DNA from 3 places in the Labrys methylaminiphilus subsp. lupini genome. Region 1 is predicted to be linked to each of the others. Evidence: riboswitches for the same ligand, from Rfam matches in the RefSeq annotation. Region 1 holds a riboswitch; each other region holds the start of a gene.
The links. Region 1 has a riboswitch for cobalamin ahead of metE (5-methyltetrahydropteroyltriglutamate--homocysteine S-methyltransferase). Riboswitches for the same ligand answer to the same signal wherever they lie in the genome.
Positions count from the first base shown of each region.

Region 2: another riboswitch for cobalamin. It lies ahead of ACN6KF_RS23990 (CbtB domain-containing protein); the one in region 1 lies ahead of metE (5-methyltetrahydropteroyltriglutamate--homocysteine S-methyltransferase).
Region 3: another riboswitch for cobalamin. It lies ahead of ACN6KF_RS17240 (DUF1636 family protein); the one in region 1 lies ahead of metE (5-methyltetrahydropteroyltriglutamate--homocysteine S-methyltransferase).

Region 1 is NZ_JBMDIH010000001.1:2,353,973-2,364,142, reverse strand. Features, by position in the region: gene metE (5-methyltetrahydropteroyltriglutamate--homocysteine S-methyltransferase) at 1-1,885, opposite strand, end outside; cobalamin riboswitch at 2,149-2,346, opposite strand; gene ACN6KF_RS11165 (fumarate hydratase) at 2,757-4,397, shown strand; gene ACN6KF_RS11160 (porin) at 4,682-5,965, shown strand; gene ACN6KF_RS11155 (NAD(P)-dependent oxidoreductase) at 6,033-6,950, opposite strand; gene recA (recombinase RecA) at 7,271-8,344, shown strand; gene alaS (alanine--tRNA ligase) at 8,559-10,170, shown strand, end outside.
Region 2 is NZ_JBMDIH010000001.1:5,100,447-5,110,616, reverse strand. Features, by position in the region: gene ACN6KF_RS24000 (UDP-glucose dehydrogenase family protein) at 1-1,186, opposite strand, end outside; gene ACN6KF_RS23995 (histidine phosphatase family protein) at 1,302-1,856, opposite strand; cobalamin riboswitch at 1,989-2,134, shown strand; gene ACN6KF_RS23990 (CbtB domain-containing protein) at 2,165-2,377, shown strand; gene ACN6KF_RS23985 (CbtA family protein) at 2,396-3,160, shown strand; gene ACN6KF_RS23980 (J domain-containing protein) at 3,629-4,225, shown strand; gene cobS (cobaltochelatase subunit CobS) at 4,520-5,506, shown strand; gene cobT (cobaltochelatase subunit CobT) at 5,643-7,532, shown strand; gene ACN6KF_RS23965 (rhomboid family intramembrane serine protease) at 7,529-8,704, shown strand; gene ACN6KF_RS23960 (alpha/beta hydrolase family protein) at 9,009-10,061, shown strand; gene ACN6KF_RS23955 (SDR family NAD(P)-dependent oxidoreductase) at 10,143-10,170, opposite strand, start outside.
Region 3 is NZ_JBMDIH010000001.1:3,641,835-3,652,004, reverse strand. Features, by position in the region: gene ACN6KF_RS17270 (phosphatase PAP2 family protein) at 1-26, opposite strand, end outside; gene cobO (cob(I)yrinic acid a,c-diamide adenosyltransferase) at 217-822, opposite strand; gene cobU (bifunctional adenosylcobinamide kinase/adenosylcobinamide-phosphate guanylyltransferase) at 835-1,341, opposite strand; gene ACN6KF_RS17255 (xanthine dehydrogenase family protein molybdopterin-binding subunit) at 1,466-3,655, opposite strand; gene ACN6KF_RS17250 ((2Fe-2S)-binding protein) at 3,660-4,115, opposite strand; gene ACN6KF_RS17245 (hypothetical protein) at 4,312-4,680, opposite strand; cobalamin riboswitch at 4,776-4,992, shown strand; gene ACN6KF_RS17240 (DUF1636 family protein) at 5,101-5,484, shown strand; gene cobW (cobalamin biosynthesis protein CobW) at 5,481-6,515, shown strand; gene cobN (cobaltochelatase subunit CobN) at 6,515-9,943, shown strand; gene cobG (precorrin-3B synthase) at 9,940-10,170, shown strand, end outside.

The DNA.
Region 1 (10,170 bases):
CGCGAATGGCCGGCTCGTCGATCTGGATGATGCGGATGCCGGCCCGTTCCAGATCGCCGACCTCGTCGCGCAAGGCGAGGGCGATCTGCCGGCAGACCTGCTCGCGCTCGAGGTCGTCCCGCACGAAGGACCATTGCAGCATGGTGACCGGTCCGGTCAGCATGCCCTTGACAGGACGCTTGGTCAGGGATTGTGCGAAGCGTGCCCATTCCACCGTCATGGCCCGGGGACGCGAGACATCGCCATAGATGATCGGCGGGCGCACGCAGCGCGAGCCGTAGCTCTGGACCCAGCCATGCTGGGTAAAGGCATAGCCGGCCAGTTGCTCGCCGAAATACTGCACCATGTCGTTGCGCTCGAATTCGCCATGCACGAGAACGTCGAGGCCGATCTCTTCCTGCCAAGTGATCGCCTGGGTGGTTTCCTGTCGCAGAAAACGCTGATAGTCGGCGTCGTCGATCCAGCCCTTTGCGTGGTCAGCGCGTGCTTTGCGCACGGCGTCGGTCTGAGGGAAGGAACCGATGGTCGTGGTGGGAAATTGCGGCAGGCCGAGCCATTCCTGGGCCCGGCGGCGCAGCGTGTAGGGATGCCGGCGCTCGCTCATGGCCGGCGTGAGCCCGTCCATGCGGGCGGCGACGCCGGCATCATGTATACGAGCGGATATACGGCGGGCCGCAGCTGCTGCGTCCGATTGGGCGAGTTCATCTGCGACGGCCCGCCGCCCGTCGACCAGGGCTGTCGACAGGGTCTTCAGCTCTCCGATCTTCTGGACGGCGAAGGCCAGCCAGCTGCGGAGTTCAGGATCGAACGCGCTCTCGGCCTCGACATCGTAGGGAACGTGGAACAGGGAACAGCTCGGAGCGAGGACGACGCGGTGGGGGCCGAGGGCTGCAACCGCCGGCTCGATCCGATCAAGAAGGGCAGTCAGGTCGCTCCGCCAGACATTGCGCCCGTCGATCACGCCCAGCGATAGCACCTTGTCGGCGCTGGCTCGTGCGACCGCCTGCCCGAGCTGGCTTGGCGCCCGCGCCAGGTCGAGATGCAGGCCGGCGCTGGGCAGGTCGAGTGCCAGGTCGAGATTGTCGCCGAGGCCGCCGAAATAGGTCGCGATCATGATCTTCAGATCGGAGACCGTGCTGGAAAGGACGCCATAGGCATGGCGCAGGGCGGCCCGCGCGTTCTCGTCGAGATCGAGCACGAGACAGGGTTCGTCGAACTGCACCCAGTCCGCGCCGGCCGCGGCCAACCTGCGCAGGATCTCGGCATAGACGGGCAAGAGGCCTGGCAGCAGGGTGAGCGGATCCAGGCCCTCGTCCTTGCTCTTGCCGAGCAGCAGATAGGTCACCGGGCCGATGAGCACGGGGTGCGTGTGGAAGCCGAGCGCTGCGGCCTCCCTGAATTCGTCAATGGGCTTGGCCGAAGCGAGTTCGAAGGCCTGGCCGCGGCGAAATTCGGGAACCATGTAGTGATAGTTGGTGTCGAACCATTTGGTCATCTCGAGAGCGGGGACACCGCCGCCGCCATGGCTGCAGCCCTCATGGCCACGATCGTCATGGCCACGATCGTCATGGCCCCGCCTGCCGCGCGCCATGGCGAAATAGGTCGAAAGCGGGACGGAGCCACCCTCCCAGCCATATTGAGAGGGGATGGCACCGACCACGGCGCTCATATCGAGAACCTGATCGTAGAGCGAAAAGTCATTGGACGGGATATGGGTAACGCCGAGCAGGCTCTGTCGAGCCCAGTTGCTGGCGCGCAACTGGGCTGCCGTTGCGAGCAAGGCGGTCTCGTTCTGCCTTCCGGCCCAGTGGGCTTCGAGGGCCGTCTTGAGTTCGCGACGTGGGCCGATGCGTGGCGTGCCGAGCGTCGAAATGGGAATGGACATGCGCGTCTCCGGCCGGTGACCGATAGGTCCCGGTTCGTGGTGAATGGATCGGATCGAGGAGGGAGCGGCGTACCGTCAGGGCACGCCGCAACGCATTCGTCGTCGAGCAGTCGGATCGACTGCACCTTCACGCATGATGGCAGTTTGAAGCTTGAACATCGGCAGACCCCACGAAGAACTGGGGGCAAAGGCCGTACGGGAGCGCCTGACGCGGCCAAGGACATTGACTTGGTCAAGCAACCACCGGGACACCCCGCCCGAGGACGTTTACATTCGTCGGGGCAGGTCTCCTGGCTCACGGCTCACCGAGCTTGCCTGCCTTCCCACCTGCGCAGGGCAGGCAGTGGCATGATGAGGCAAGTTCTCGCCGTCTACAGTTGCGGGGGCAGCGCCGGCATCGCACCGGCTTCCCTCTTAGCTTCCATTGCGAGAATGGAAGAACCTCGACTGGGCAAGCAAACGACAAGACGTCGTGAAAGTCAAGGTCGACATAAAGACATGTTTATATAGGCATGCCGTGCGATCATAGGTTACCCCTGGATCGCGACCTCGCGGCGGCCTTTGCTCGGCTTCAATCGCAACCACAAGCCCGGTGTCGATGGCGGCGCCTGCCTGAGTGCCTCGTCTGGCAGTGCACGAAAGGCCGAGGAGCCTTCAGCATGGAACGATTCCAATTGATCATAGGCAGCGGCGAGAAAAGCGACTAAATCAGGCCCAAACCGGTGGCGCCCCTGCGCCGCCTCTGCCAGTCCTGGAGCAAAGTGCGTTTAGACGGAAACGCTTGTTTGCTCTAGCTCCTTGTTTTGACGCGTCTTTGCGATTCTTGCCGAAGCCGTCAAATCGCAAAACGCTCTGTTCGGAGATCCTCTCCATGCCTGCCGATTCCGCTGCCAATTCCCGCTATCCCCACGTTCCCCTGTTCCCCCTGGGAGCGGACGAGACGCCCTACCGCAAGCTGACCAGCGAGGGCGTGCGGGTCGAAAAGCTCGGAGGCAGCGAGATTCTGCAGGTCGATGGCGAGGCGCTGCGGCTTCTGGCCGAGCAGGCCTTCATGGACATCAATCATCTCTTGCGCCCCGGCCATCTCCAGCAATTGCGCAACATTCTGGAAGATCCCGAGGCGACGGACAATGACCGCTTCGTCGCCTATGACCTCCTCAAGAACGCTAACATCGCCGCCGGTGGCGTGCTGCCGATGTGCCAGGACACCGGCACGGCCATCGTGATGGCCAAGAAAGGCCGCAAGGTCTGGACGGAAGGTGAGGACGAGGGTGCCATCGCCCAGGGCATCCGCGATGCCTATGAGAAGAAGAATCTGCGCTATTCGCAGCTCGCGCCGCTGTCGATGTTCGAGGAGAAGAACACCAAGACCAATCTGCCGGCGCAGATCGACATCTCGGCGGAAGGGGAGGAGGCCTATAAATTCCTCTTCGTCGCCAAGGGCGGCGGCTCGGCCAACAAGACCTTCCTCTATCAGGCCACACCCTCCATCCTGTCCAAGGACCGCCTGATCGCCTTCCTGAAGGAGAAGATCCTCACGCTCGGTACGGCAGCCTGCCCGCCCTATCATTTGGCCGTGGTGATCGGCGGTACCTCTGCCGAAATCACGTTGAAGGCCGTGAAACTCGCTTCGGCGCGCTATCTCGACAGCCTGCCCACCGAGGGCTCCGAACTCGGCCATGCCTTCCGCGACCTCGAGCTCGAGAAAGAAGTGCACAAGCTCACCCAGTCGCTCGGGGTCGGCGCCCAGTTCGGCGGCAAGTATTTCTGCCACGACGTCCGTGTCATCCGCCTGCCGCGCCATGGCGCCAGCCTGCCGATCGGCCTTGGCGTTTCCTGCTCGGCCGATCGCCAGGCCATGGGCAAGATCACCCGCGAGGGTGTCTTCCTCGAGGAGCTCGAGCACAATCCGGCGCGCTTCCTGCCGGAGATCGATGAGAGCAAGCTTGGCGGGGCGGTGGTGAAGATCGACCTCAACCAGCCGATGTCTGACATCCTGGAAACCCTGTCGCGCCATCCGGTAAAGACGCGCGTGTCGCTGACCGGCACCATCATCGTGGCCCGCGACCTTGCCCATGCCAAGCTGCGCGAGCGCCTGGAAGCGGGTGGGGGGATGCCCGATTATCTCAAGAACCATCCTGTCTACTATGCCGGCCCGGCCAAGACACCCGCCGGCTATGCCTCGGGCTCCTTCGGCCCCACCACGGCGGGCCGGATGGACGCCTATGTCGACCAGTTCCAAGCGGCCGGCGGCTCGATGGTGATGCTGGCCAAGGGCAACCGTTCCGCCCAGGTCCGCGAGGCCTGCGCCAAGCATGGCGGCTTCTATCTCGGTTCGATCGGTGGCCCCGCCGCGCGCCTCGCCCAGGACTGCATCAAGAAGGTCGAGGTGCTCGAATATCCCGAGCTCGGCATGGAAGCGGTCTGGCGCATCGAGGTCGAGGACTTCCCGGCCTTTATCGTCATCGACGACAAGGGCAATGATTTCTTCAAGGAACTCAATCTGGGTTGAGTTCGCTCACCCTGCTTTTCGGCGAGGCCTCTTCCTGAAAAGGGAGGGGCCTTTTTCATGCACGTTCTGCGTGTTGTTGCAAAATCGCAACTGTCATGGACAAAGCCCTTTTGTGTCAGAACGATGACTTACCTTAACATTGTGTAATGTCTCGCCTGGGAGGAAAGCTTCGATATCGCGGTGCACAACGACCGCGCCTCTTCGATTGGCTGAATATTGGTTTGCCAGCTTTTCGAAGAGAGCGGCCCTGATTGAGGGCTATCTTATAAGATCGGGGTATTTCCATGTCTATTCGTGCAATTTTACTCGGCGCTGGCGCTGGATTTCTCAGCATCGTCGCAGCTTCTGCTGCGGACTTGCCCATGAGCAAGGGCGAAGCCGTTGAATATGTGAAGGTCTGTACGGCATTCGGTCCGGGCTTCTTCTACATTCCAGGTACTGATACCTGCCTGCAGATCAGCGGCCAGATCCGCGCTGACTACTGGTACATGTCGAACCCGGACGTGGCCAACAAGCGTAACCTCAATCAGACCCAGTTCCGCACCAATGCGCGTATCCGCTTCGATGCGCGTACCCAGACGGATTACGGTTTGTTGCGCTCCTTCTTCGAACTGCAGGCCGAGTCGAATGCTGGCGCAGCTCCGCCCTATGGTTCGAGCTCGGGTGTGCATGACACCTTCCAGGTTCGCCAAGCCTATCTGCAGTTCGGCGGCCTGACCGCCGGTTTCGCCTGGTCGCCCTACGCATTCTACGATCCTAAATATCAAGCCGAGTTTTTTGCGCCCTATTTCGGTGAGCAGGGCCGCCGTAATCTGATCAGCTACACGGCACAATTCGATAAGGCCTTCGCCACGCTGTCGATCGAAGACAACCGCGACCATCGCGCCGGCAACACTTTCGGCAACAACTCTGCCGTGCTCGTCAACGGTATCAACATCAACACGACCGGCGGTTCTCAGGTCCCCGATATCGTTGGCGTGGTGGGCTACGACGACAATAAGACCGGCTGGGGCCGCTTCCAGGTGATGGGTGCTCTGCATCAGAACCGCTCCGCACTGGCCCGCTATGGCGATACATGGGGGTACTCGATCGGTGCTGCGGGCAACGTCAACTTCCCGGTGCTTGAAGGGGCCTATATCGCAGCCGAAGGCAGCTACTCCGATGGTGCGGTGAAGTATCTTGGTGTGGGCGGTTCCCAGCCAAATGGAGCCTTCGGTGGCAGTAGCGTTCTCGGCTTCGGCGGGGCGGATGCCTATGTTTCTACGGCGGCTCCCTACGATCTCGACCGTGCGAAGGGTTGGGCCATCCAGGCCGAAGCGGGCCTCAAGTTTACGCAGCAGTTGCAGGCCGTGCTGTTCGGGGGCTACCTGAGCTATGATGCTCCGAATATTGCCACCAACACTGCCGACAACTTCAAATATTATGTCGTCGGCGGCCAGCTGAACTACACCGTGGTGAAGGGCTTCATTGCCGGTGCCGAAGTCTGGTACCAGAACAAGGATCGCGACGGCGACGTGCCGAAATATGACAGCGTCGGCGCTGGCGTGCGTCTGCGCCGCACCTTCTAAATTTCGCGCCAAAATATCTGAAAACGCTGCGCCCTCGGCGCAGCGTTTTTGCGTTATGAACTCGCCCTCAGTTCTGATTGGCCGGGGTAAGATCGGTGCCGTTCAGGCTGCCGATATAGTCGGTTAGCATCGGCACGTAGCGCTGCGCGCCACCGGCGGCCATCGCCACGCCGAACGAGTTCTTCACGGCATTGCCGATCGGATTGACCAATCCTGCCGCACTGGCCATCGCCTCCAGATAGCTTAGATCCTTGTAGGCGTTGGCGATGGTGAATTTGTGGGCATCCTTGTCGCCCTCCAGGACCCAGCGCGAAAAGGTCTGGTAGAAACCGCAATCCATGCGGCCGCCGCGGATGACGCTGTCGAAGCGCTTGGGTGTGATGCCGACCTTCTGCGACAAAGCGAGGGCCTCGGCATAGAGGGCGGCATAGCCCAACGACAGGAAATTATTGAGCAGCTTCATGCGGTGACCGTCGCCCGTGCCACCGATATGCACGATGCGTCCGGCCCAGGTTGATATCACCGGCTTGAGGCGCTCGAACAGGGCGTCGCTTGCGCCGACCATGGTATCGAGCGTGCCTTCCCAGGCTTCCTTCGGCGTGCGGCCGAGCGGCGCATCGGCGTAATCGATGCCGGCTTCGGCGAGTTCGGCCGCGAGGGCGAGGGTGGAATTGGGATCGGAGGTCGAGCAGTCGACGACGACGGATCCCGGCTTCAGGCCGGCCTTCAGCCCATCGGGACCGTGTACCAGCGCTTCCACCTGTCGCGAACCGGTGACGCAGAGGAAGACGATGCTGGAAGCGGCGCCCACCTCGCGCGGGGTCTTGGCCTCCTTGGCGCCGCGGGCCACGAGATCCTCCACCGGCGCCCGGTTGCGGTGGCCCATCACCGTCAGGGCGTAGCCCTTCTCCACGATGTTCTTGGCCATGCCATGGCCCATATAGCCGACCCCGATGAAGCCGACGCTTTCCTGCGCATTCGTCATTGCAATCGTCCCGTTTCCTGTCCCGCATTTCCGACGCGGGTTGCCGGCGCATCCTGCCGACGGTGAGTGTGGACGGGGAGGGGCTACGGGCGCAAGCCCGATGGTGCAATGGTATGATGATTTATCGAAGGTCGGCCTGCCCCGAGCAGTCAGCTTCTGTTAAATAAGAACGATGAGAACAAAAATAGAACTTGCATGAATGAGAACAAAATGGGTACATACCGCCACGGGGCTTTGAATTGCGACAAGATGCAAGCCCAGTGTTGAAAACGATTGGTTCGGATGACGAATCCGTTCGTGCTTGATAGGGAAACGGGCATATGAGTCAGACGCAGCTGCGCTTGGTCGAAGGAAGCTCCATGGACAAGACGAAGGCGCTCGACGCCGCCCTATCACAGATCGAACGCGCTTTCGGCAAGGGCTCGATCATGCGGCTCGGCAAGGGTTCCAAGACGATGGAGGTGGAGGCGATCTCCACCGGCTCCCTTGGTCTCGATATTGCGCTCGGTGTCGGCGGCCTGCCCAAGGGGCGCGTCATCGAGATCTACGGGCCGGAATCCTCGGGCAAGACCACGCTGGCGCTGCACAGCGTCGCCGAGGCCCAGAGGAGAGGCGGCGTTTGCGCCTTCATCGACGCCGAACACGCGCTCGATCCGGTCTATGCCCGCAAGCTGGGCGTCAATCTCGACGAATTGCTGATCTCGCAGCCCGATACCGGCGAACAGGCCCTTGAAATCTGCGACACGCTGGTGCGCTCGGGGGCGATCGACGTCATCGTCATCGATTCCGTGGCGGCGCTGACGCCCAAGGCCGAAATCGAAGGCGAAATGGGCGATGTGCAGCCCGGCCTGCAGGCCCGCCTGATGAGCCAGGCGCTGCGCAAGCTGACGGCCTCGATCGGGCGTTCCAACTCGATGGTCATCTTCATCAACCAGATCCGCATGAAGATCGGCGTGATGTATGGCAGCCCGGAAACCACTACGGGCGGCAACGCCCTGAAATTCTATGCCTCGGTCCGCCTCGACATTCGCCGAATCGGCGCGATCAAGGACAGGGAAGAGGTGGTCGGCAACCAGACCCGCGTGAAGGTCGTCAAGAACAAGGTGGCGCCGCCCTTCAAGCAGATCGAATTCGACATCATGTATGGCGAAGGCATCTCGAAGGTGGGCGAATTGGTCGACCTCGGCGTCAAGGCCGGCGTGGTCGAAAAATCCGGCGCCTGGTTCAGCTATGAGAGCCAGCGTCTCGGCCAGGGCCGTGAGAACGCCAAGCAGTTCCTCAAGGACAATCCGGATGTGGCGGATAAGATCGAGGGCCAGATTCGCCAGAATGCCGGCCTGATTGCCGAGCGTATCCTCGACAATATCGACCCGTCCGAAGCCGAGGGCGAATGAGGTCGGCCTCGACCGGCTTCTCACGTCTGGCCTAAGCAGAGCCAATTCACACCGAATAACCCGTCTGTCGCTCCCGGCAGTCGGGTTTTTCATGTATGCGCGCCTCGACAGGCCGAAACAGCCCCGCTACAACGCCCCACCACCATGTTGCTGGCCATGCCGAAAGGAAGGGACCAGCCAAAACAGGCATTTAGGCCAAATAGGCAAATTGGACATGAGCGGCGTCAACGAGATCCGATCCACCTTCCTCGACTATTTCGTGCGGAACGGCCATGAAGCCGTGGCGTCTTCGCCGCTGGTGCCACGCAACGATCCGACCTTGATGTTTACCAATGCCGGCATGGTGCAGTTCAAGAACGTCTTCACCGGCATCGAGAAGCGCTCCTATTCGCGTGCCGCGACCTCGCAGAAATGCGTGCGCGCCGGCGGCAAGCACAATGACCTCGACAATGTCGGCTACACGGCGCGGCATCACACCTTCTTCGAGATGCTCGGCAACTTTTCTTTCGGCGATTATTTCAAGGATCGCGCGATCGAACTCGCCTGGAACCTGATCACCAAGGATTTCGGCCTGCCGGCCTCCAAGCTCTTGGTGACCGTCTACTCCGAGGACGATGAGGCGCATCGGCTGTGGAAGAAGATCGCCGGCCTGTCGGACGATCGCATCATCCGCATTCCGACCTCGGACAATTTCTGGCGCATGGGCGATACCGGGCCCTGCGGCCCCTGCTCGGAGATCTTCTACGATCATGGCGAGCATATCTGGGGTGGCCCGCCCGGTTCGCCGGATGAGGATGGCGACCGCTTCATCGAGATCTGGAACCTCGTCTTCATGCAGTTCGAGGAATTGGTCGGTGGCGAGCGCGTCAACCTGCCGCGCCCCTCGATCGACACCGGCATGGGCCTCGAGCGCATCGCCACCGTGCTGCAGCACAAGCACAACAATTACGACATCGACCTCTTCCAGGCCTTGATCCGCGCGTCGGTGGAGGCGATCGGCGTACCAGCCGAAGGGCCGGCGCTCGCCAGCCATCGCGTCATCGCCGACCATTTGCGGGCTTCCTCCTTCCTGGTCGCCGACGGCGTGCTGCCGTCGAACGAGGGCAGGGGCTATGTGTTGCGCCGCATCATGCGCCGCGCCATGCGTCACATCTCCCTGCTCGGCGCCAAGGATCCCGTCATGTGGAAGCTGGTGCCCGCGCTGGTGCGCGAGATGGGCGCCGCCTACCCCGAACTCGTGCGGGCCGAGGCCCTGATCAGCGAGACCCTGCGCCTGGAAGAAACCAGCTTCCGACGCACGCTGGAGCGCGGCCTTGCCCTGCTCGACGCCGAGACCGTGAAGCTCGGCGACGGCCAGGTCTTTTCGGGTGATGTCGCCTTCACCCTCTACGACACCTATGGCTTCCCGCTCGACCTGACACAGGATGCGCTGCGCGCGCGCAACATCTCGGTCGATCTCGAAGGCTACCAGGCTGCCATGCAGCAGCAAAAGGCCAAGGCGCGGGCCGCCTGGGCAGGATCCGGCGATGCGGCCACCGAGACAGTCTGGTTCGGCCTGCGCGAGCAGGTCGGCGCCACCGAATTCCTCGGCTACGAGACGGAGACCGCCGAGGGCGTTGCCCTGGCCCTGGTCAAGGACGGCAAGCCGGTCGATCACCTCGGCAAGGGCGAGAAGGGCTTCCTGATCCTCAACCAGACGCCGTTCTACGGCGAGTCTGGCGGCCAGCAGGGCGATGCGGGCACGGTGCAGGCCGGTGGCCTGAAGGTCACCGTTACCGATACCCAGAAGAAGCTCGGCGATCTCTTCGTGCATGCCGTCACCGTCG
Region 2 (10,170 bases), 2.7 Mb from region 1:
CAAGCGCCCGAAACTCGTCCCATTCGGTGACGATCACGGCAACATCGGCCCCGTCGAGGCAATCATAGGCGCTGGAGCGATAATCGACATCGCTGAGGGTCTTGTGCGCCTCCTCCATCGCCTGGGGATCGTAGGCGCGCACCCGGGCGCCCTTGTCCTGCAGGGCGAGCACGATCGGGACCGAGGGGCTGTCGCGCATGTCGTCGGTGTTCGGCTTGAAGGCGAGGCCGAGCAGGGCCACCGTCTTGCCGGCGATGTTGCCGTCGAGGGCCGCGATGACGCGGCGTGCCATCGCCGCCTTGCGGGCATCGTTGACGCCGACCACCGCTTCGACGATGCGCAAGGGCACGCCATGTTCCTGGCCGGTGCGCAGCAGCGCCAGCGTATCCTTGGGAAAGCACGAGCCACCGAACCCCGGACCCGCATGCAGGAATTTGGAGCCGATGCGGTTGTCGAGGCCGATGCCGCGCGCCACTTCCTGCACATTGGCGCCGGCCTTCTCGCACAGATCGGCGATTTCGTTGATGAAGGTGACCTTGGTCGCCAGGAAGGCGTTGGCGGCATATTTGATCAGTTCGGAGGTGCGTCGATCCGTGAACAGCAACGGCCCCTGGTTGAGATGGAGCGGGCGATAGACCTCGGCCATCGCCTCCTTGGCCCGCTCTTCCTCCGTGCCGACTACGATGCGGTCCGGACGCTTGAAATCCTCGATCGCCGCGCCCTCGCGCAGGAATTCAGGGTTCGACACCACGCTGACATCGGCATCCTGACGGACTTCGCGTATCAGCCTCTCGACTTCGTCGCCGGTGCCGACCGGTACGGTCGACTTGGTAACCACCACGGTGAAGCCTTCGACCGCCGCCGCGATCTCCCGCACCGCGCCATAGACATAGGATAGATCCGCATGCCCGTCGCCGCGGCGCGAGGGTGTGCCGACGGCCAGGAACACCACGGCGGCATCGCGGACGGCGGGCGCAAGCTCGGTGGTGAAGGACAGGCGCTTCTCACGCACATTGCGGGCCACCAGATCCTCGAGGCCCGGCTCGTAGATCGGCATGCGGCCGGCCAGCAGGCCCTCGATCTTGGCCGGATCCTTGTCGACGCAGGTGACGACATGGCCGAAATCGGCGAGGCAGGCCCCCGTCACCAGGCCGACATAACCCGTACCGATCATTGCAACGCGCATGACATCAATCCTGTTTGGACGACCAATCCGTCAGACGCGTGTCTACAAAAGGCCCGGCGACATGCCAATGACGAAAAAAGAGAGGAACTCCGTTGGAGAGCCCTGCTCAACGCCTCTATGCCCCCAACCGCAGCGACCAGCCCCGGCCGGATGGCCTGAGATCGGCTGTCGCCAACGGGGCGGCATCGATACGCCAGAAGGAACGAGCCTCGGCCCCGAGGGCGCGAACGACCGCGGCGCGCAACACCGAAGCGTGGGTAACGGCGAGCGTATACCCCTCGAACCGCCTGCCATCGAGCCAGGCGCCGACCCGCGCAATCAGGGTTGCAACACTCTCTCCGCCATGCGGGCAGGCATCCGGATCGGTCAGCCATGCCCGGAGCGCCTCGGGTTCGGCGGCCGCTACCGCGTCCAGGGCAAGCCCTGCCCAGCGGCCATGATCGCATTCGCGCAGGGCTTCATCGACCTCAGGATCATGGCCGAGGGCCTGCGCGGTCTGGCGAGCCCTGAGCGCCGGGCTGCTCAGGATGCGGGCCGGCCTGCCGAAATGCCCTTCCAGCTTCCGCGCCGCAGCCAGCCCTCTTGCATCGAGCGCCTCATCGAGGGGAAAACCCGCTGCGCGCACCGCAGGCGTAGCCCCATGGCATAGCAGGATCAGGCGTGGTGTCATGACGGCAGTTCCCAAGACTTAGAGTGCATGATTCGACCGAACCAATCGGATCATGCTCCCTAAGTTTTTGTTTCAACGCATGGTATCGTCCAAAAAGTCGCGCAACTTATGCTCTAAGTCGCTTCCGGAATATTGACATGTTCGTGACTTGGGCTCTTATGGAAGGGCTTTGCCAAGGGTGGGAAGCCGGTGTGAATCCGGCACGGTCGCGCCACTGTGAACGGCGGCGCTTGGGCGCTGTCCGGAAGTCAGACCTCTTCCAAGGCAGCATGACTCGTAGCGGGACGCGTAATCCCAAGGAGCTTTTCATGACCACCGCAACTCTGGCACCCGTCGCCCAGCAGCCGATCGCCATCCCGGTCCGCGAGATCTTGCCCTGGGCGCTCTTTACCGTGCTCCTGGCCGTACTCGCCATTTATTTCGTCGGCGCCGAGCAAGGCGCGACCTCGCTGATTCCCGGCGTCTACATCCACGAATTCGTGCACGACGCTCGCCATCTGCTCGGCTTCCCCTGCCACTAGGGCGCATAGGCAAACGACATGGTTAGATCGCTTTTGATCCGGGGGATGCTGATAGGCATCCTGGCCGGACTGTTGGCGTCTGGCTTCGCCTGGGTCTTCGGTGAACCACAGGTCGATGCCGCTATCGCCTATGAGGAAAGCCACGCGGTCGCCGCCGCGCCGGCGCCATCCGCAACGCCGGCAACCTCCCAGTCGGCCGCAGCACATGAACATGAGGAAGACCCGGTCAGCCGGCCGGTGCAGTCCAGCTACGGCCTCATGACCGGCATGGTCGTCTATGGCGCAGCCCTCGGCGGCATCTTCGCTTTGGTCTTCGCCTTCGCGCAGGGACGGATCGGCACGCTCAGCCCGCGCGCGACAGCAGGCCTGATCGCCATCGCCGGCTTCGCTGCAATCAAGCTGGTGGCGGAGATCAAATATCCGAGTAACCCGCCGGCCGTTGGCAATCCCGACACGATCGGCCTGCGGACCGCCTTCTATTTCGGCATGATCCTGCTCTCCCTGGTGACGATGGCGGCCGCCCTGGGCACGGCGAACCGGCTCGCCGCCAGCCTCGGCCGCTGGAACGCCAACCTGGTGGGGGCTGCCGCCTATCTGGTGGTGATGGTGGTCGCCATGCAGATTCTGCCGGCCGTCAACGACATCCCGGCGGATTTCTCGGCCACGGTGCTATGGAAGTTCCGCGTTGCCTCGCTCGGCATCCATGCCGTGCTATGGGCAACGCTCGGGATCGCCTTCGGCGTTGCAGCACAGAAGCTGCTGCAAACCTCCGCCAGCCGCTGAAAAAGGCCAACCGACCGCGTCAAACGTCGCATTTTTACAACACCGGCCCGGTTTTGGGCCGGTTTTCAAAATTTCTTTCATTTCGCACTTGCGAAATGAACGCATCAGGATCACTTTACGGACGTGGTGGATGCGCGTTTGCGCTCCCCCACTGCCCTCCTTGGGCGTTTCCTCCCTAAGACTTGGGCCGCCATTCGGCGGCCTCTTTCTTTTTCGGGTCAGCAGACCCCATATTTCAAAATCTGCAGCGGCATTCCGCCTCAATTAACCCCAGAGCAAAGCGCGTTCAGGTATGAACGCTTGTTTGCTCTCACTGTTTGGTTCCAAGCCAGTCCTTTGGATCGGCTGGAGCGTCCTTGCGATTTGACATGCTTCACTCAAATTACAAAACGCTCTTGCGTCCAAGCTCATGCTTGCCCATTTGTGTTCACCCTCGCATAGTGTGTCATTATGGATCTGGACTCGCCCTTGTTTGATCGCATCCGGGTGCGCCCAAGGGCCGAAGAGGTCCAGCCGGCGAGCGTACAGCTATGCGAACATGCCGGCTGCCGAAACGCCGGTGAATTTCGCGCGCCCAAGGGGCGCAACCGCGAAGGCCAGTTCTGGCATTTCTGCCTGGGGCACGTTCGCGAATACAACAAGACCTACAATTATTTCGCAGGCCTGCCGGACGACTCGGTGAGCGCCTATCAGCGCGATGCCGCCACAGGCCATCGCCCGACCTGGACGATGGGCGTCAATCCCTGGGCCAAGAAGCGCGGCGAAGGGCCGCAACCTGGCCCGGAGATCCATGACGGCTTCGGCTTCTTCGAGGGCGAGCACGGCTTCGGACGCACGCAGAGTGCGCCGGAACCGGAAAGGCGACGCCTGAAATTGCTGGAACGCAAGGCCCTCGAAGCGCTCGATCTGCCGGAAACGGCCAGCGGCCCCGAGATCAAGGCACGCTACAAAACATTGGTCAAACGCCTCCATCCCGATGCCAATGGCGGGGACCGATCCAGCGAAGATAAATTGCGCGGGATCATCCAGGCCTATAATACGCTGCGTAGCGCTGGGCTCTGCTGAGCGCCCGCACCACCGGCGAGACTTCCAGGTTTGGAGCGCGTTCCAATCCCGGGGATCCCCGCCCGACCTCGAGCAAAGCGCGTTTAGACGGAAACGCCTTTTTGCTCTAGCTCTTTGGTTCGACGCGTCTTTGCGATTCTTGGTGATTCCACCAAATCACAAAACGCTATGGAGACGACGCGGAATTTTCCATGCCCGCCTGGCGAGACTGGGAAATTCGGTGGGGCCAGTACCGCCGGCCCGCTGGAACTGATTGTCGGCTGCGCCGTCCTGGCGCCAGCCAAGGAAGGCATAATGACTGACGCAACGACACCGGCCAATCTGCCGGACATCATGGTTTCGGCCAAAAAGCTGTTTGGTTTCGACACGGATCTCGAAGTACCGGCCTATTCCCAGTCCTCCGACCACGTTCCGGACCTCGATACCGATTATCTTTTCGACAAGCCGACGACCCTGGCGATTCTGGCGGGCTTTGCCCATAATCGCCGCGTGATGGTGACGGGCTATCACGGCACCGGCAAGTCGACCCATATCGAGCAGGTCGCCGCCCGGCTCAATTGGCCTTGCGTTCGCATCAACCTCGACAGCCACGTCTCGCGTATCGACCTCGTCGGCAAGGACGCCATCGTTCTCAAAGACGGCAAGCAGGTCACCGAATTCCGCGACGGCATGTTGCCCTGGGCCCTGCAGAACAACATCGCCCTGGTGTTTGACGAATATGATGCCGGCCGCCCCGACGTGATGTTCGTGATCCAGCGCGTGCTGGAAATCTCCGGCAAGCTCACTTTGCTCGACCAGAAGCGCGTGATTCGCCCTCATCCGGCCTTCCGCCTGTTCGCCACCACCAATACGGTGGGCCTCGGCGACACGTCCGGTCTCTATCACGGCACCCAGCAGATCAACCAGGGCCAGATGGACCGCTGGTCGATCGTCACCACGCTGAACTATCTGCCGCATGACAAGGAAGTCGACATCGTGCTGGCCAAGGCCAAGCACTACCAGAAGAGCCCGAACGGCCGCGACATCGTCAACAAGATGGTGCGCGTGGCCGATCTCACCCGCAATGCCTTCATGAATGGAGACCTCTCCACCGTGATGTCGCCGCGTACGGTGCTCACCTGGGCCGAGAACGCCAATATCTTCCACGATATCGGCTTTGCCTTCCGGGTCACCTTCCTCAACAAGTGCGACGAGCTCGAACGCAGCCTCGTAGCCGAGTTCTACCAGCGCGCTTTCGGCGCGGAGCTGGCCGAGAGCTCGGTGAACGTCGCGCTGACGTAACATCGGGTGTGCCGGTCTGCCCAGCCCCATCAAGTGATGGAGCTGGACCGGCATTGCAGCGGCGCGGGCAAGAAATGCCGGTCTGAAGACCGGCACACCAACAGCGCCGACGCCCGCGCTCCCAGGATCGACAGGGATCATGACGACAAACCGCAAGCCCGGCGAAAAGCCCAAGGATGTTCCCAACGACGCCTTCAAGCGTTCGGTGGCCGGGGCCCTGCGCGCCATCGCCCGCAAGCCGGATCTCGAAGTGACCTTCGCTTCGGAAAAGCCGATGCTGATGGCGGACAAGGCGCGCCTTGCCGAGCCGCCGCGCAAGCTCGACGCCCATGTCGCGGCGATCGTGCGCGGCCAGGCCGATGCGATGGCCCTGCGGCTCGCCTGTCACGATCCGGCCGTCCATCGCCGGCATGCTCCCCAGAACGAGCAGGCGCGCAGCGTGTTCGATGCGGTCGAGCAGGCCCGTTGCGAGGCGATCGGCTCGCGCCGCATGACGGGCGTGGCCAACAACCTCACCGCCATGCTGGAGGACCGCTATTTCCGCGGCGGCAAATATGAGGACATCCGCGCCCGCGAGGAGGCTCCGGTCGAGGATGCCCTCGCTTTGATGGTGCGCGAGAAGCTGACCGGCCTCGCTCCGCCGGAGCCGGCCCGCAAGCTGGTGGATCTGTGGCGCCCGCTCATCGAGGAAAAGGCCGGCAAGGATCTGGCGCGCCTCGACAGCGTGATCGAGAACCAGCGCGCCTTCGCCCGCGCCATGAACGACCTCCTGACCCATATGGGCCTGTCCGAAGAGGCGCAGGCCGACACGGATGACTCCGACGATCGCGACAATGACGCCGAGAGCGAGCAGGAGGGCGAGAACCAGGAGAACCAGGGCGAGGTCCAGGACGATTCCGACTCCATGAAGCTCGAGGAAACCGAGACCGAGGACGAGGATTCCCAGGACGGCGAGACGCAGGATGCGGAGTCGCCCTCCTCCGACATGCCCGACGACACCGAGACCGGCGACGCCGAAGAGGCTGCCCAGCCCTGGCGGCCGCCCGAGCATCGCGACAACGAGCGGCGGGCCAGCGACTATCGCGCCTTCACCACCCGTTTCGACGAGATCGTCGAGGCGCCCGATCTGTGCGACCCCGAGGAGCTCGATCGCCTGCGCGCCTATCTCGACAAGCAGCTTTCCAGCCTGTCGGGCGTGGTGGCACGCCTGGCCAACCGGCTGCAGCGCCGCCTGATGGCCCAGCAGAATCGCTCCTGGGATTTCGATCTCGAGGAAGGCATGCTCGACCCGGCGCGACTGTCGCGCGTCATCATCGATCCGACCTCCGCCCTCTCCTTCATGCACGAGCGCGACACCGATTTCCGCGACACGGTGGTCTCGCTGCTGATCGACAATTCTGGCTCGATGCGCGGACGCCCGATCACGGTGGCGGCGACCTGTGCCGACATCCTCGCGCGCACGCTGGAGCGCTGCGGCGTGCGCGTGGAGATTCTCGGCTTCACCACCAGGGCCTGGAAGGGCGGGCAGTCCCGCGAGAGCTGGCTGCAAGCAGGCAAGCCGGCCTCCCCGGGCCGTCTCAACGATCTCCGGCACATCGTCTACAAATCGGCCGATGCGCCCTGGCGCCGCGCCCGCAAGAATCTCGGCCTGATGATGCGCGAGGGCCTGCTCAAGGAGAACATCGACGGTGAGGCGCTCGCCTGGGCCCATCAGCGCCTGCTCGGGCGCTTCGAAAGCCGGCGCATCCTGATGGTGATCTCAGACGGCGCCCCGGTCGACGATTCCACCTTGTCGGTCAACACCGGCAACTATCTGGAGCGCCATTTGCGCTGGGTGATCGAGGATATCGAGACCCGCTCGCCGGTGGAGCTGATCGCCATCGGCATCGGCCATGACGTCACGCGCTACTACAAGCGCGCCGTTACCATCGTCGACGCCGAGGAGCTCGGCGGCGTCATGACCGACAAGCTCGCCGAACTCTTCGAGGAGACCGGGTCGTCGGGCTCGCGCCGAGCGGCGGCGTGAGCTCCGGACAGCAATCCCTCTGGCATCGGGCCCTGTTCGGGCCGATGCCCCTGGCCTATCTCTTGGGCGCGATCTGCGGCGGGCTCTATCTCGTTGCGGTGCTGGCGACGGCCTGGTTCGCGGGCTCGCCCGAAAATCTGGGGCGGATACTCTGGCAGCCATCCCAGGAGATCCTCTACACGCTCGGCACCGGCGGCCAAGTCCCCTTCATGCAGGGGCGACTATGGACACTGTTCACCGCGCCCTACCTGCATGCCAGCCTGCCCCATCTGGCGCTGAACCTGTTCTCGCTGCTGCAGGTCATGCCGATGGTGGAGCGGAGCTATGGGCGGCTGCAGGCCTTCGTGATCTATGCCATCGGTGGAATTGCCGGAGCAGCCGCCTCGGTGCTGTGGGGCGAACCCTCTTCCCTCGGTGCTTCCGGGGCCGTGTTCGGCCTGCTCGGTGCCATCCTATTCTATGGCGCCCGACGCGGCGACGCCTTCGGCCGGGCCCTGATGACCAACGCCGCCTTCTGGGCGGCCCTCAATTTCCTCTATGGGCTGCTCAATCCCGGCATCAGCAATGCCGGCCATTTCGGCGGCTTTCTCGGCGGCCTGGCTGCGGCCATGCTCATCACCCGGCGCATCGGTCCCTTCCAGGAGCCTCGTCGCCTTGCCTTTACGCTGGCGAGCCTCGCTTTCCTGTCTCTGACCTTCGGGCTCGGCAACACAGCCTCGCTGGCCTGGCAATTCGGTGCCGATCGCCAGGGGCTGACAACGCGTCGCCTCGACGATCTGCAGGATCGGGCCAACCAGGCGCTCGCCGCTGACCCAAGCAATTTGGATGCCCTTCTCCTGCGTGCCAGTATCCTCGCCCAGCGCGACGACTATGTCGCCGCATTGCGCGATGTCGATATCGCCATCAAGGGCGGGCGCGACAACGCCGCGGTACGGAATCTGAGGGCCTGGTCCCTGTTCAAGCTCGGGCGCGCCGAAGAAGGCCTGCCGGATGCCGATGCCGCTCTCAAGGCCGAACCGAATGACGCCGCCATTCTCGACACCCGCGCCCATATCTACGAAGCCCTGGGCCGGCGCGAAGAGGCGATCGCCGACTATAGGGCCGCCTTGAGCCAGGATCCGACGATAGCCGAAAGCCAGGCCGGCCTGAGACGGCTGACCAGCGAGGATTGAGGGCACCTCGGCGCCTGGATATGACAATAGCCGCGCATTTTCTCAAACGTCTCATCCTCTAAGCGCTCTTGATCTCGCTGACGGAGGTCAGCGCACGCCGCAAGACCCCCGCATCGCTGCAGAAGGCGGTCCCCTGCGCCGCATCGACCAAGGCAATCCCGCCAGTAAGTTGGCCCGGCCGCGTTTCCTGAAACGCATTCCGGGCGTAGCTGAACGCGATCGAGGTCGCGCTTTGCGGCGAAACATGCCCCTACCCAGTATCTCGATGCATTTGCAGGCATGCGACTACGGGGCCAGAATTTCGATGAAGGCATGGATCATGGTTTGGGCGGTCGCCCTTTGCGCCACGATGATGGCGCAGCAGGCGCCGGCCGCCGATGGCGGTGCCGGCGTCCGCCGGATTGCCGCTCCTTCCAGGGAGCGCGGCACCGATCTCGAGGTAACGGTATGGTATCCTGCGCAGCCTGGCGGCGAGCCTGTCGTGCTCGGTGACGGCGTGTTCTTCACGGGAACGCCCGCACGGCGCAACGCCCCCATCGCGCCGGGGAAATTTCCGCTGATACTGCTCTCCCATGGGGCCGGCCTGGCCGGCAATGCCCAAGCCCTGAGCTGGATTGCGGCCCCCTTGGCGGAGCAAGGCTTCGTGGTGGCGGCTCCCACCCATCCCGGCAATACCGGGGCGAACAGATCCGCCGCGGAGACGATGAAACTCTGGCTCAGGCCCGCCGATATCAGCGACAGCCTGGATGCGATGGAGGCGGAGCCTTTCTTCAAGGATCATTTGAAAGCCGGCGACATCGGCGTTCTCGGCCTCTCCATGGGCGGCAATACGGCGCTGGCCCTGGCCGGCGCCCGTATCGATCCCAAGCTCCTAGCTGCTTATTGCGACACCGATCGGCTGAATCCGTCCCTCTGCGATTGGGTCCGGCAAAGCGGCGTCGACCTTCACGCCCTGGATCTGCAACCGGCTGGCCGGAATGGTCGGGACAGGCGCATCCGCTTTGCCATGGCGATCGACCCGGCCCCTATCGATGTCTTCGACTTCGCAAGCTTTTCGAGCATCGACATCCCGGTTGCGCTCGTCAATCTCGGCCGGGCCGAAAGCATTCCGGCGACGGCACAGGCCGCAGGGGTCGCAAAAGCCATCCCCGTCTCGACCTATGCGACGATCGCGGATGCCAGCCACTACAGCATGTTCGCACTGTGCAAGCCGGGCGCGGCGCAGATCGCCGAGGCGGAGAATGTGGGGGATCCGATCTGTTCGGACGGCGGGGGCCGGTCACGACAGGCTGTCCACGCCGACTTGATCGAAAGGGTGGTGGCCGGATTCAGCCGGGCATTGCGAACCGCCCCCTAGAGCACCGGTCCCGATCACGGAATTGGATGCATCGAGGGCAGAACACTCTAGCTGGCGTTCCGCCCTTCCCTGTCTCGATGCTTATCGGACACCGCCCGAGACGGCCAGC
Region 3 (10,170 bases), 1.3 Mb from region 1:
GAGCGCTCGGGATGCTGTTGGATCATGAGGATTGCGAGGCTCTGCTAACGATGAAGACGCTGGAGCCGGCTGTCATTCCCGGCCGAGCGTTTACAAGCTTGCTTGTGAACGTGAGGGGAAAGGGATCCAGGGGCCTAAAAGCGCTGCCTGCAACCCCTGGATCCCCTTCCCAAGGCCTGCGGCCTTGCCGGGCATGACAAGTATCGTATCGAATCATTAAAACTCGATGCCTTGCTGGGCCTTCACCCCGGCGGCGAAATGATGCTTCACCAGAGTCATCTCCGTCACCAGGTCGGCGGCCTCGATCAGCTCCGGCTTGGCGTTGCGGCCGGTGACGACGACATGCAGGTCCGGCCGGCGTGCCTTCAGGGTCTCGACGACCTCGGTGAGGTCGAGATAGTCGTAGCGTAGCGCGATGTTGATCTCGTCGAGCACGACGAGGCGAATGGCGGGGTCTGCCAGCATCGCCTTGGCCGCCTCCCAGGCGCGGCCGGCGGCGGCGACGTCGCGCTCGCGGTCCTGGGTCTCCCAGGTGAAGCCCTCGCCCATGCTCTTCCAGGTCACCAGATCCTCGAAGCGTTCCAGCGCCTTGCGCTCGCCGGTCGACCAGGCGCCCTTGATGAACTGCACCACGCCGATCTGCCAGCCATGGCCGAGCGCGCGCATGATCAGGCCGAAGGCGGCTGTGGACTTGCCTTTGCCGGGACCGGTATTGACGATCAAGAGGCCCTTTTCGGTGATGGTCTTGGAGGCGACCTCGGCGTCCTGCACCGCCTTGCGCTTTTCCATCTTCGCCTTGTGGCGCGCGGCATCGTCGGTCATGTCAGCATCCAATCACTTCACCACCATCGGCAGGCCTGCCACCATGAAGATCACCTGGTCGGCGAGGGCTGCGATCTGTTGATTGAGCCGGCCCTGCTCGTCGCGGAAGGCGCGGCCCAGGGCGTTGTCAGGCACGATGGAAAGACCGACCTCGTTGGAGACCATCACCACCGGGCCGGACGTCGCCCCGAGACTCTCCTGAAGCTGGAGGAAGGCGGATTTGAGGTCGTGGCCGCCGAGCATGAGGTTGGTGAGCCAGAGCGTCAGGCAGTCGACCAGCACGGGGCCCTGCGTTGCCGCGAGTGCTCCGGGTAGGGCGAGAGGGGCATCGACCGTGCGCCAATTGGCGTCGCGCCGGGCCTGATGCTCGCCGATACGGGCCCGCATCTCGTCGTCGAAGGTCTCGGCGGTGGCGATATAGGTCCAGGGGGCGGGATGGGCCGATATCAGGTTCTCCGCATGCCGGCTCTTGCCGGAACGCGCGCCGCCGAGGACCAGGGTGAGTCGAGGCTGGGACATGGAGCCTTCCTGCCGGGTCTTGGGCAGGAAGGCAAGTGGAGCGCGGACTTCCAGTCCGCATCTTCCTCTACCGCAAGCGCGAGGTTTCCAAGATGCGGACTGGAAGTCCGCGCTCCGAACAAGCTCACACCGGTCCCCATTTCAGGTCGGTGTTCCTGACCGGCAGGCTGCGGATGCGCTTGCCGGTAGCGGCGAAGATCGCATTGCAGACCGCCGGGGCGATCGGCGGCGTGCCGGGCTCACCGATCCCGCCCCATTTCTTGCCGCCGCTGAGCACGAGATGGGTCTCGATGACAGGCGTATCGGCAAGGCGGGCGACCTGGTAGTCGTCGAAATTGCCCTGCACCACCGCGCCCTTCTCGATGGTGATCTCGCCGAACAGGGCGGCCGAGAGGCCATAGATCACCGCGCTCTCGATCTGCATCTCCACGGTGAGCGGATTGACGACATGGCCGCAATCGACGGCTGCTACCACGCGCTGAACCTTCACCTCACCCTGCGGGCTGACGGCGAGCTCGACGACCTCGCCGACGATGGTGCCGAAGGATTCATGGATGGCGATGCCGCGCCCCTGGCCCTTGGGCAGCGGCTTGCCCCAATCGCTCTTCTGAGCCAGCCTATCGAGCACGGCGAGAAAATCAGGCTTGCCCTCGAGGAGCTTGCGCCTGAAGCGATACGGATCCTGGCCGGCGGCCAGCGCGAGTTCGTCGATGAAGCTCTCCAGGGCGAAGGCATTCTGCGACGAGCTGACCGAACGCCAGAACATCACCGGCACATGGGTGTTCTTGAGGATGCAGTCGACCTGGGCCGCGCCGGAGCGGTAGGGCATGTTGGCAAGGCCCTCGACCGCGGAAGGTTCGACCCCGTTCTCCACCTTGCCCCAGCCGAGCGAACGCTGGATGGAACCCACGGCTGTGCGGACATGGATTGCGGCCGGCAGGCCGTCGTCACCGAGGGACGCCTGGAAGCGGATGGCGGCCTGCGGGCGATAGCGGTCGTGGCGCATGTCCTCCTCGCGCGTCCACACCAGCTTCACCGGCTTGCCCACCGCCTTCGACACCGTCACGGCCTGCACCAGTTCGTCGTTGACGGCGCGCCGGCCGAAGCCGCCGCCGAGGAAGCAATTGTGAATCTCCACCTCGGAGGGCGCGACACCGGCCGCCTTGGCGGCGAGCTGGAGCGCCATGTCGGGATTCTGCGTGCCCATCCAGACCTCGACCTTGCCGTCATGGACATGGGCGGTGCAGTTGAGCGGTTCCATCGGCGCATGGGCCAGATGCGGCGCCTGGTAGAGGGCGTCGACACGCTTGCCGCGAGCGAGGGCGGCGTCGACATCGCCTTCCTTGCGCGCCGTGACGGCGGGGCCGTCGAGGGCTGCGACATAGTCGGCATCGAAACCCTTGCTGTCCGTATCGGCGGCCGAGCCTTCTTCCCATATCACGGGCAAGGCGAGTGCCGCTTCCTTGGCGCGCCAGAACCGGTCGGCCACCACGGCGAGGCCGCCCTCGATCGGCACCACCGCCAGGATGCCGCGGCGCCCCTTGATGGCGGCTTCGTCATGGGATTTCACGCGGCCGCCGAAGACGGGACAGGTCACCACGGCGGCATAGACCATGTCAGGCAGGCGGATATCGATGCCGAATTGCGCCGCCCCCGTCAGCTTGGGCGGCGTATCCAGACGCGCCAGCGGCTTGCCGATCAGCGTGAACTGTTCGGGCGTCTTGATGGCCGGCTCCCTCGTCAGCGTGACCTTGGCAGCCTCGCCGGCCAGCTCGCCAAAGCGCAGGCTGCGATTGCTGGCCTGATGCAGCACCTTGCCGGCATCGACGCTGCAGCTTTCGGCCGCCACCTGCCAGCGCGAGGCAGCAGCCTGCACCAGCCTTTCGCGGGCATTGGCGCCGGCTGCCTGCAGGAATTCGCGCGAGCGGCGCACGGCGCCCGAACCGCCGGTACCCATGCGCTTGTAGACGGTGTTCTCGCGCAAATTCCGGTTGGCCGAGGCGTATTCGGGCTTCACCTTGGCCCAGTCGCAACCGAGTTCCTCGGCGACGATCATCGGCAGGGCCGTGAAGATGCCTTCGCCCATTTCCGATTGCGCCACGCGGATGATCACGGTGTCGTCGGGCTCGATCAGGATCCAGGCATTGATCTCGCCGTCGGTGGAAGCACCGCCCCAGGGTTGGTCGGCGATATCAAGGGCCTGTGATGCAGCGGGGATGAACCCGCCGATCATCAGGCCGCCGGCGGCAGAGAAGCCGATGGCGAGAAAGCTGCGCCGGCTCAGCGCGGTGGACGTGCGGTCGATCGCGTTCATGGCCTCATCCCTTCATCAGTTCGGCGGCGCGATGGATGGCGGCGCGAATGCGCGGATAGGTGCCGCAACGGCAGATATTGGTGATGCCGTTGTCGATATCCGCGTCGGTGGGGGTGGGCGTATCCTTCAGGAAGGCGACGGCGGCCATGATCTGGCCCGACTGGCAATAGCCGCATTGCGGCACGTCCTCGGCGAGCCAGGCCTGCTGGACCGGATGCTTGCCGTCCGCCGACAGGCCTTCGATCGTGGTGATGGTGGCGCCGTCGACGTCACCGATCTGGGTCTGGCAGGAACGGATGGCGGCGCCGTTCACATGGACGGTGCAAGCGCCGCATTGGGCGATGCCGCAGCCGAACTTGGTGCCGGTGAGGCCGAGTTCATCGCGCAGGACCCAGAGCAGAGGGGTCTCGGGCTCGATGTCGAGCCGGTGGACGGTCGAATTGACGGTGATGGCAACCATGGGCAGGCCTTCCAGCGGCTGATGCCGGGCAGAAGTGCCGGGCCCATCGGCGTCGGCCTTCTGGTGGGCGATTGCGGGAAGGCAGAATTGTGGCGGCAATCATGGCGGCGGGGTGACGGGTAACGCAGACGTGAGAGTTTGTGCAGTCTGGAAACGGTCGAGAAATGTGGCCGCCAGTTGCGAAGGGGCCCCCGGCCTATTGCTTGAACCAGATCCGGCTATAGCCGAGCGCGTCGCCGGCGATGGCGACGAGGACGCCGACCGAGACGAGGATGAGGCCGATCATGAAGGTGCGCACGATGCGGCGATAGACTGGCGCCTCCAGTGATTTGACCGAGAGCATGCCGGCCAGCGCCCAGACTTGGAAGATGATGCCGCCCCCGATGAGAAAGACGGCGGCCAGGTCTTCCGGGATCCAGGTTCCTGGCTGCGATGCCCAGTTGTTGAGAAAGCCCAGCGAGAAGGCGAGCACGACGCCGATGGCCGTCACCGAACCGCCACGGAAGATGACGTCGATCTTCTGCGGCTCGGATGACGGTATCGGCGGCAGCTTCTCTTCGGGCATGGCAACCTCGTCGGTGTGGCGACGTCGCCGCCCTTTATGCCGGATTTTGCGCGTGCTTTGGAAGCGGGAACATTGACAAGCCCGTCCGCACACCCCTTATGTCAGCCACGATCGGTCTCTCGTTATGAGAGAAGAGGGAATGCGGTGCGGATGAAGAGCGGCCAGTCGATGGCTGCCTTGGATGCCAAAGCCGCGGCTGCCCCCGCAACTGTAAGCGGCGAGCGCCCCGCCTCGAGGCCACTGGGTAACCGGGAAGGCGGCGGGGGGCGATGAGCTGCGAGCCAGGAGACCTGCCGTTCGCAACCTTGTCACCGGTCCGGGCGGGGCGCCTCGGAGGCCGGTTCCGTTTTCCCGGACGATCGTCGGCCTCGCCGTCGGTCCCGCGCCCTCCATCCGCTTCGGCGGCGATGAACAGGGCCGATGCCACAAACACCTCTTCCAGTTCGGCTGCTCGTCTGCGTGACCTGCAGGCGCGAGGGCGACGATCCCGACGCGCCGCGCCAGGGGGCACGGCTGCGCGATGCGCTCGCCGGCATGCTGCCTGAAGGCGTCGAGTTGCAGCCGGTCGAATGTCTGGGCAATTGCAAGCGTTCCTGCACGGTGGCGCTCACGGCCGAAGGTACCTGGACCTATGTCTTCGGTGATCTCAGTGCCGAGAGCGGCCCCGACGTCCTCACCGGCGTCAGCCTGCTGGCCCATTCCACCGACGGCCTGATGCCCTGGCGCGGCCGTCCTGAAGTCTTCAAGCGCAGCATGATCGCGCGCATCCCACCCATGCCAACACTCAAGGACGCCGCCGAATGAACGCGCACACCAAAGTTCCCTGCACCATCGTCACCGGCTTTCTCGGAGCCGGCAAGACAACGCTGATCCGCAATCTGCTGGCCACCGCCAATGGCCGCAGGCTGGCGCTGATCGTCAACGAGTTCGGCGATGTCGGCGTCGACGGCGATATCCTGAAGTCCTGCGGCATCGAGAGCTGCCCGGAAGACGCCATCGTCGAACTCGCCAATGGCTGCATCTGCTGCACCGTGGCGGATGATTTCGTGCCGGCGCTGGAAATGTTGCTGTCGCGCCCCAACCCGCCCGAGCATATCGTGATCGAGACCTCTGGCCTCGCTCTGCCCAAGCCGCTGGTCAAGGCCTTCAACTGGCCGGCGATCCGTTCGCGTGTCACCGTCGACGGCGTCATCGCCGTGGTCGACGGCGCCGCGGTTGCGGCCGGACGCTTTGCCGATGATCCGGAAGAGCTCAAGCGCCAGGCCGAGGGCGACGCCTCCCTCGACCACGACAATCCGCTCGAGGAGGTCTATGAGGACCAGCTCCTCTGCGCCGACCTCGTCGTGCTCAACAAGGCCGATCTCCTTTCCGCCGGCGAAGCCGACAGCGTGGAGAAGGACATCGAGAAGACGGTGCCGCGCGCCGTCAAGGTGGTGCGCACCTCCGAGGGCCGCATCGATGCCGCCGTGCTGCTCGGCCTCGGGGCCGCGGCCGAGAACGATCTGGAGGCGCGTCCCTCCCACCACGACCACGAGGCCGAGCACGACCACGACGACTTCGATACCTTCATCGTCGACCTGCCCGCCATTCTCGATGCCGATGCCCTGGTGGACAAGCTGAAGGCGGCGGCCGAGGAACATGATATCCTGCGCATCAAGGGCTTCGTCGCTGTCGACGGCAAGCCGATGCGCCTCTTGGTCCAGGGCGTCGGCGCCCGTTTCTCGCAGCATTTCGACCGCGCCTGGGCGCCGGAGGAAACCCGTTCGAGCCGCCTCGTCATCATCGGCGAGAAGGGTATCGACCAGGCCGGCATCCGCAAGACGCTGGAGGGCTGATGCATCTGCTGCCGGCCGATACGCGTTCGCTCGACGCCAGCGAGGCCGCCATCGATCTGGGTCAGGCACCCGGCGCGATCGTGTTCGCCTCGCTGACCGATAGCGACCTCGCTCTGGCGGCCGCTTCCGGCCTTGACGATTTGCGCCTGGCGCCGTTGCAGAAGCTGCGCCATCCGATGTCTGTTGACCTCTATATCGAGAAGACTGCTCGCCATGCCAGGGTGATCGTGGTGCGCCTGCTCGGCGGACTCGATTATTGGCGCTATGGCGCGGAGGAACTGGCCGCGACGGCACGCAACAATGGCATTGCGCTCGCCTTGATTCCCGGTGACGACAGGCCCGATGGACGCCTGTCCCAGCTCTCCACCGTGCCCCAGGATGCCCTGGACCGGCTCGCGCATTACTGGCGTGAAGGCGGCCCGCAAAATGCCCATGCGTCGCTGCTTTATGCCGCAAGGCTGGGCGGTTTCGATTTCGGCGAGCCGGAAGCACCGGTCGCCGTGCTGAAATATGGGGTGTTCCTTGGAGCGCAGGCGTCCTCGCCTCGACCCTCCCCATCGAGGAGAGGGTATGGGCGCGCTGTCATCCTCTTCTATCGCTCCATCCTGCTCTCAGCCGACACTGCTCCCATCGAGGCCTTGACGCTGGCCCTCGGTGCCGAGGGCCTCGCCGTATCCGCCCTCTATGTCGGTTCGCTCAAGGATGGGGAAACGGCGGCATGGGTGCGCCGGCAGCTTGAGGACCTTCAGCCCCGGGTGATCCTCAATGCCACTGCCTTCTCGGCCCTGGCCGACGACGGTGCTTCGCCGCTGGACGTGGCCGGCTGCCCCGTCCTGCAGGTGATCACCTCCTCCTCGGCGCAGGAGGCCTGGGAAGCCTCGACCCGCGGGCTGTCGGCCAGCGACCTTGCCATGCATGTCGCCTTGCCGGAACTCGATGGCCGCCTTTCGGCTGGCGTGATCTCCTTCAAGGCCGAACGCGAGGAGGGCACCTTCAGCCGTCTCGCCCATGCTCCCCATCACGAGCGCATCGCCGCCGTGGCCGCCAAGGCCGCCGCCTGGGCCCGTCTCGCCGCCAAGGCGCGGACGGAGCGCAGGCTCGGCCTGATCCTCTCGAACTATCCGGGTGCAGACGGCCGTCTCGCCCATGCCGTTGGCCTCGATGCGCCCGCCTCGGCCCTGGCGATCCTGGAGCGGCTTCGCGACGAGGGGTATGTAGTTGGTGATCTGCCACAAAGCGGTGCCGATCTGCTGGAGCGGTTGGGCCGATCTCTTCCTGGGATTGTAAGCCTCGAGCCTGCCCTCGGAAACACGGCCGATAAGAGCACGCCGGAAGCCTCCGACCCCAGGGAGCTTTCCCTCCCGCTCGCGGTTTACCGGAGCTGGCTCGACACCCTTCCCGTTACCCTCCGGGACAAGCTCGCGGCCCAGTGGGGCGATCCATCAACCGATCCGCTTTGCCTCGACGGCGCCTTCCGCTTTGCGGGCCATCTCTGCGGCCATGTCGCGGTGGCAGTGCAGCCCGATCGCGGCTCGGCCCTTGACCGCAAGGGCGACCACCATTCGCCCGATCTGCCGCCGCGCCATGCCTATCTCGCCTTCTATCTGTGGTTGCGCCAGGTTTTCGGCATCGACGCGATGATCCATCTCGGCACGCATGGCACGCTGGAATGGCTGCCAGGCAAGGCGGCGGCCCTATCTGCCCAGTGCTTTCCGGAACTGGCTGCAGGGTCCGTGCCGGTGCTCTATCCCTTCATCGTCAACAATCCCGGCGAGGCGGCACAGGCCAAGCGCAGGCTCGGCGCCGTCACCATCGGCCATCTCACCCCGCCCTTGCGGGAGGCTGGCCTTTCCGGCGGGGCCATCGAGGTCGAGCGCCTGATCGACGAATATGCCAGCGCCGATGGCCTCGACCAGCGCCGCATGGCCTATCTCAGGCGCGAGATCCTCGAGCGAGCCGTCGAAACAGGCCTGAGCGCCGAATGCGGCATCGCTCCCGGCCTCGACGAGGACGAGACGCTGGCGCGCCTCGATGCCTTCCTGTGCGACGTCAAGGAATTGCAGATCCGCGACGGGCTGCATGTCTTCGGGCGTCGGCCGGAGGAGAGCGCCCACCTCCTCGATGTCCTGGCTGCCTCCTGCGGCGAGGAGGAGCGTCCGGTTTTGGCCGCTCGGCTCGACAGTTGCGGTGACAGCGAAATGGCAAGCCTTCTCGCCGGCCTCGACGGATTTTTCGTGCGGCCCGGCCCCGCCGGGGCGCCGACGCGCGGGCGCGCCGACGTGCTGCCGACCGGACGTAACCTCACCACAACAGACCCACGGGCGGTTCCGACCCGTGCCGCCTACGCGATTGGATCGCGTGCGGCGGATGCCTTGATCCAGCGCTATCTGCAGGATCACGGCGATTATCCCAAACGTATCGTGCTCGACCTTTGGGGCTCGGCGACCATGCGCACCGGTGGCGACGATCTCGCTCAAGGATTGGCCCTGCTGGGCGTCAAGCCGGTGTGGGATAACGGCTCCAATCGCGTCTCGGGCTTCGAGATCCTGCCGCAGGCGCGGCTCGACCGGCCGCGCGTCGACGTGACCCTGCGCATATCAGGCCTGTTCCGCGATGTGTTCGCCCAGCAGATCGCGCTGTTCGACGAAGCGGTCAGGGCCGTCGCCGCCCTGGAGGAAAGCGCGGAATGGAATCCGCTGGCCGCCACGGCGAAGGCGAGCGGCGAGCGCCCGCTGCGCATCTTCGGCGCTGCCCCATCAGCCTATGGCGCGGGGATCACCGACCGTATCGCGCGGGGAGCCTGGGAGACGCGAGCCGATCTCGGGCGTGATTATCTCGCCGCCAGCGGTCATGCCTATGGCGCCGGCATCGAGGGCGATGCCGTACCGGCTGTCTTCGCTGAGCGGGTCGCCTCGGCCGATGCCCATGTCCATGGCCAGGATCATCGCGAGATCGACATCCTCGACGACGTCACCTTCGCGGCCTACCAGGGCGGTTTTGCGGCGGCGCTGGAAGCACTCGGTGCCAAGGCCGCCCTCTATCACGCCGATCTCTCCAATCCGCAGGCGCCGCGTTTGCGCAGCCTCGGCGAGGAGGTCGGCCGCCTCGTGCATGGCCGGGCCGCCAGCCGGCGCTGGATCGACGGCATGATGGTGCATGGCTATGCCGGGGCCGCCGAGATGGCCAATGCCATGGATTCGCTGTTCGCCTTCTCGGCGACGGCCGGCATCGTCACCAATGCCGCCTTCGATCGCATGCACGAAGCCTATGTCGAGGATGAGGAGGTCGCGGCCTTCCTCGCTTCAGCCAATCCCGCTGCGGGTCGGGCGATCCGGGCGCGGCTGGCGGAAGCGATCCGCCGGGGGCTGTGGCAGCCGCGTCGCAATTCTGCCAGCCGCCTGCTGGACGAAGCTGGGAGAGCGGCGTGAGCGAGCCGTCCAATCAGGTCAAGGGCTGGTGTCCGGGGGCGCTCAGGCCGATGCGCTCGGGGGACGGACTGATCGTGCGGGTACGTCTCACCGGCGGGGATCTCAGCCCGGAACGCGCGGCCGCGCTGGCCGAGGCTGCCCGGCGCTTCGGCAATGGCCTGATCGATCTGACCTCCCGTGCCAATCTGCAGATGCGCGGCGTCAGCGACGAAACCCTGCAGCCGTTG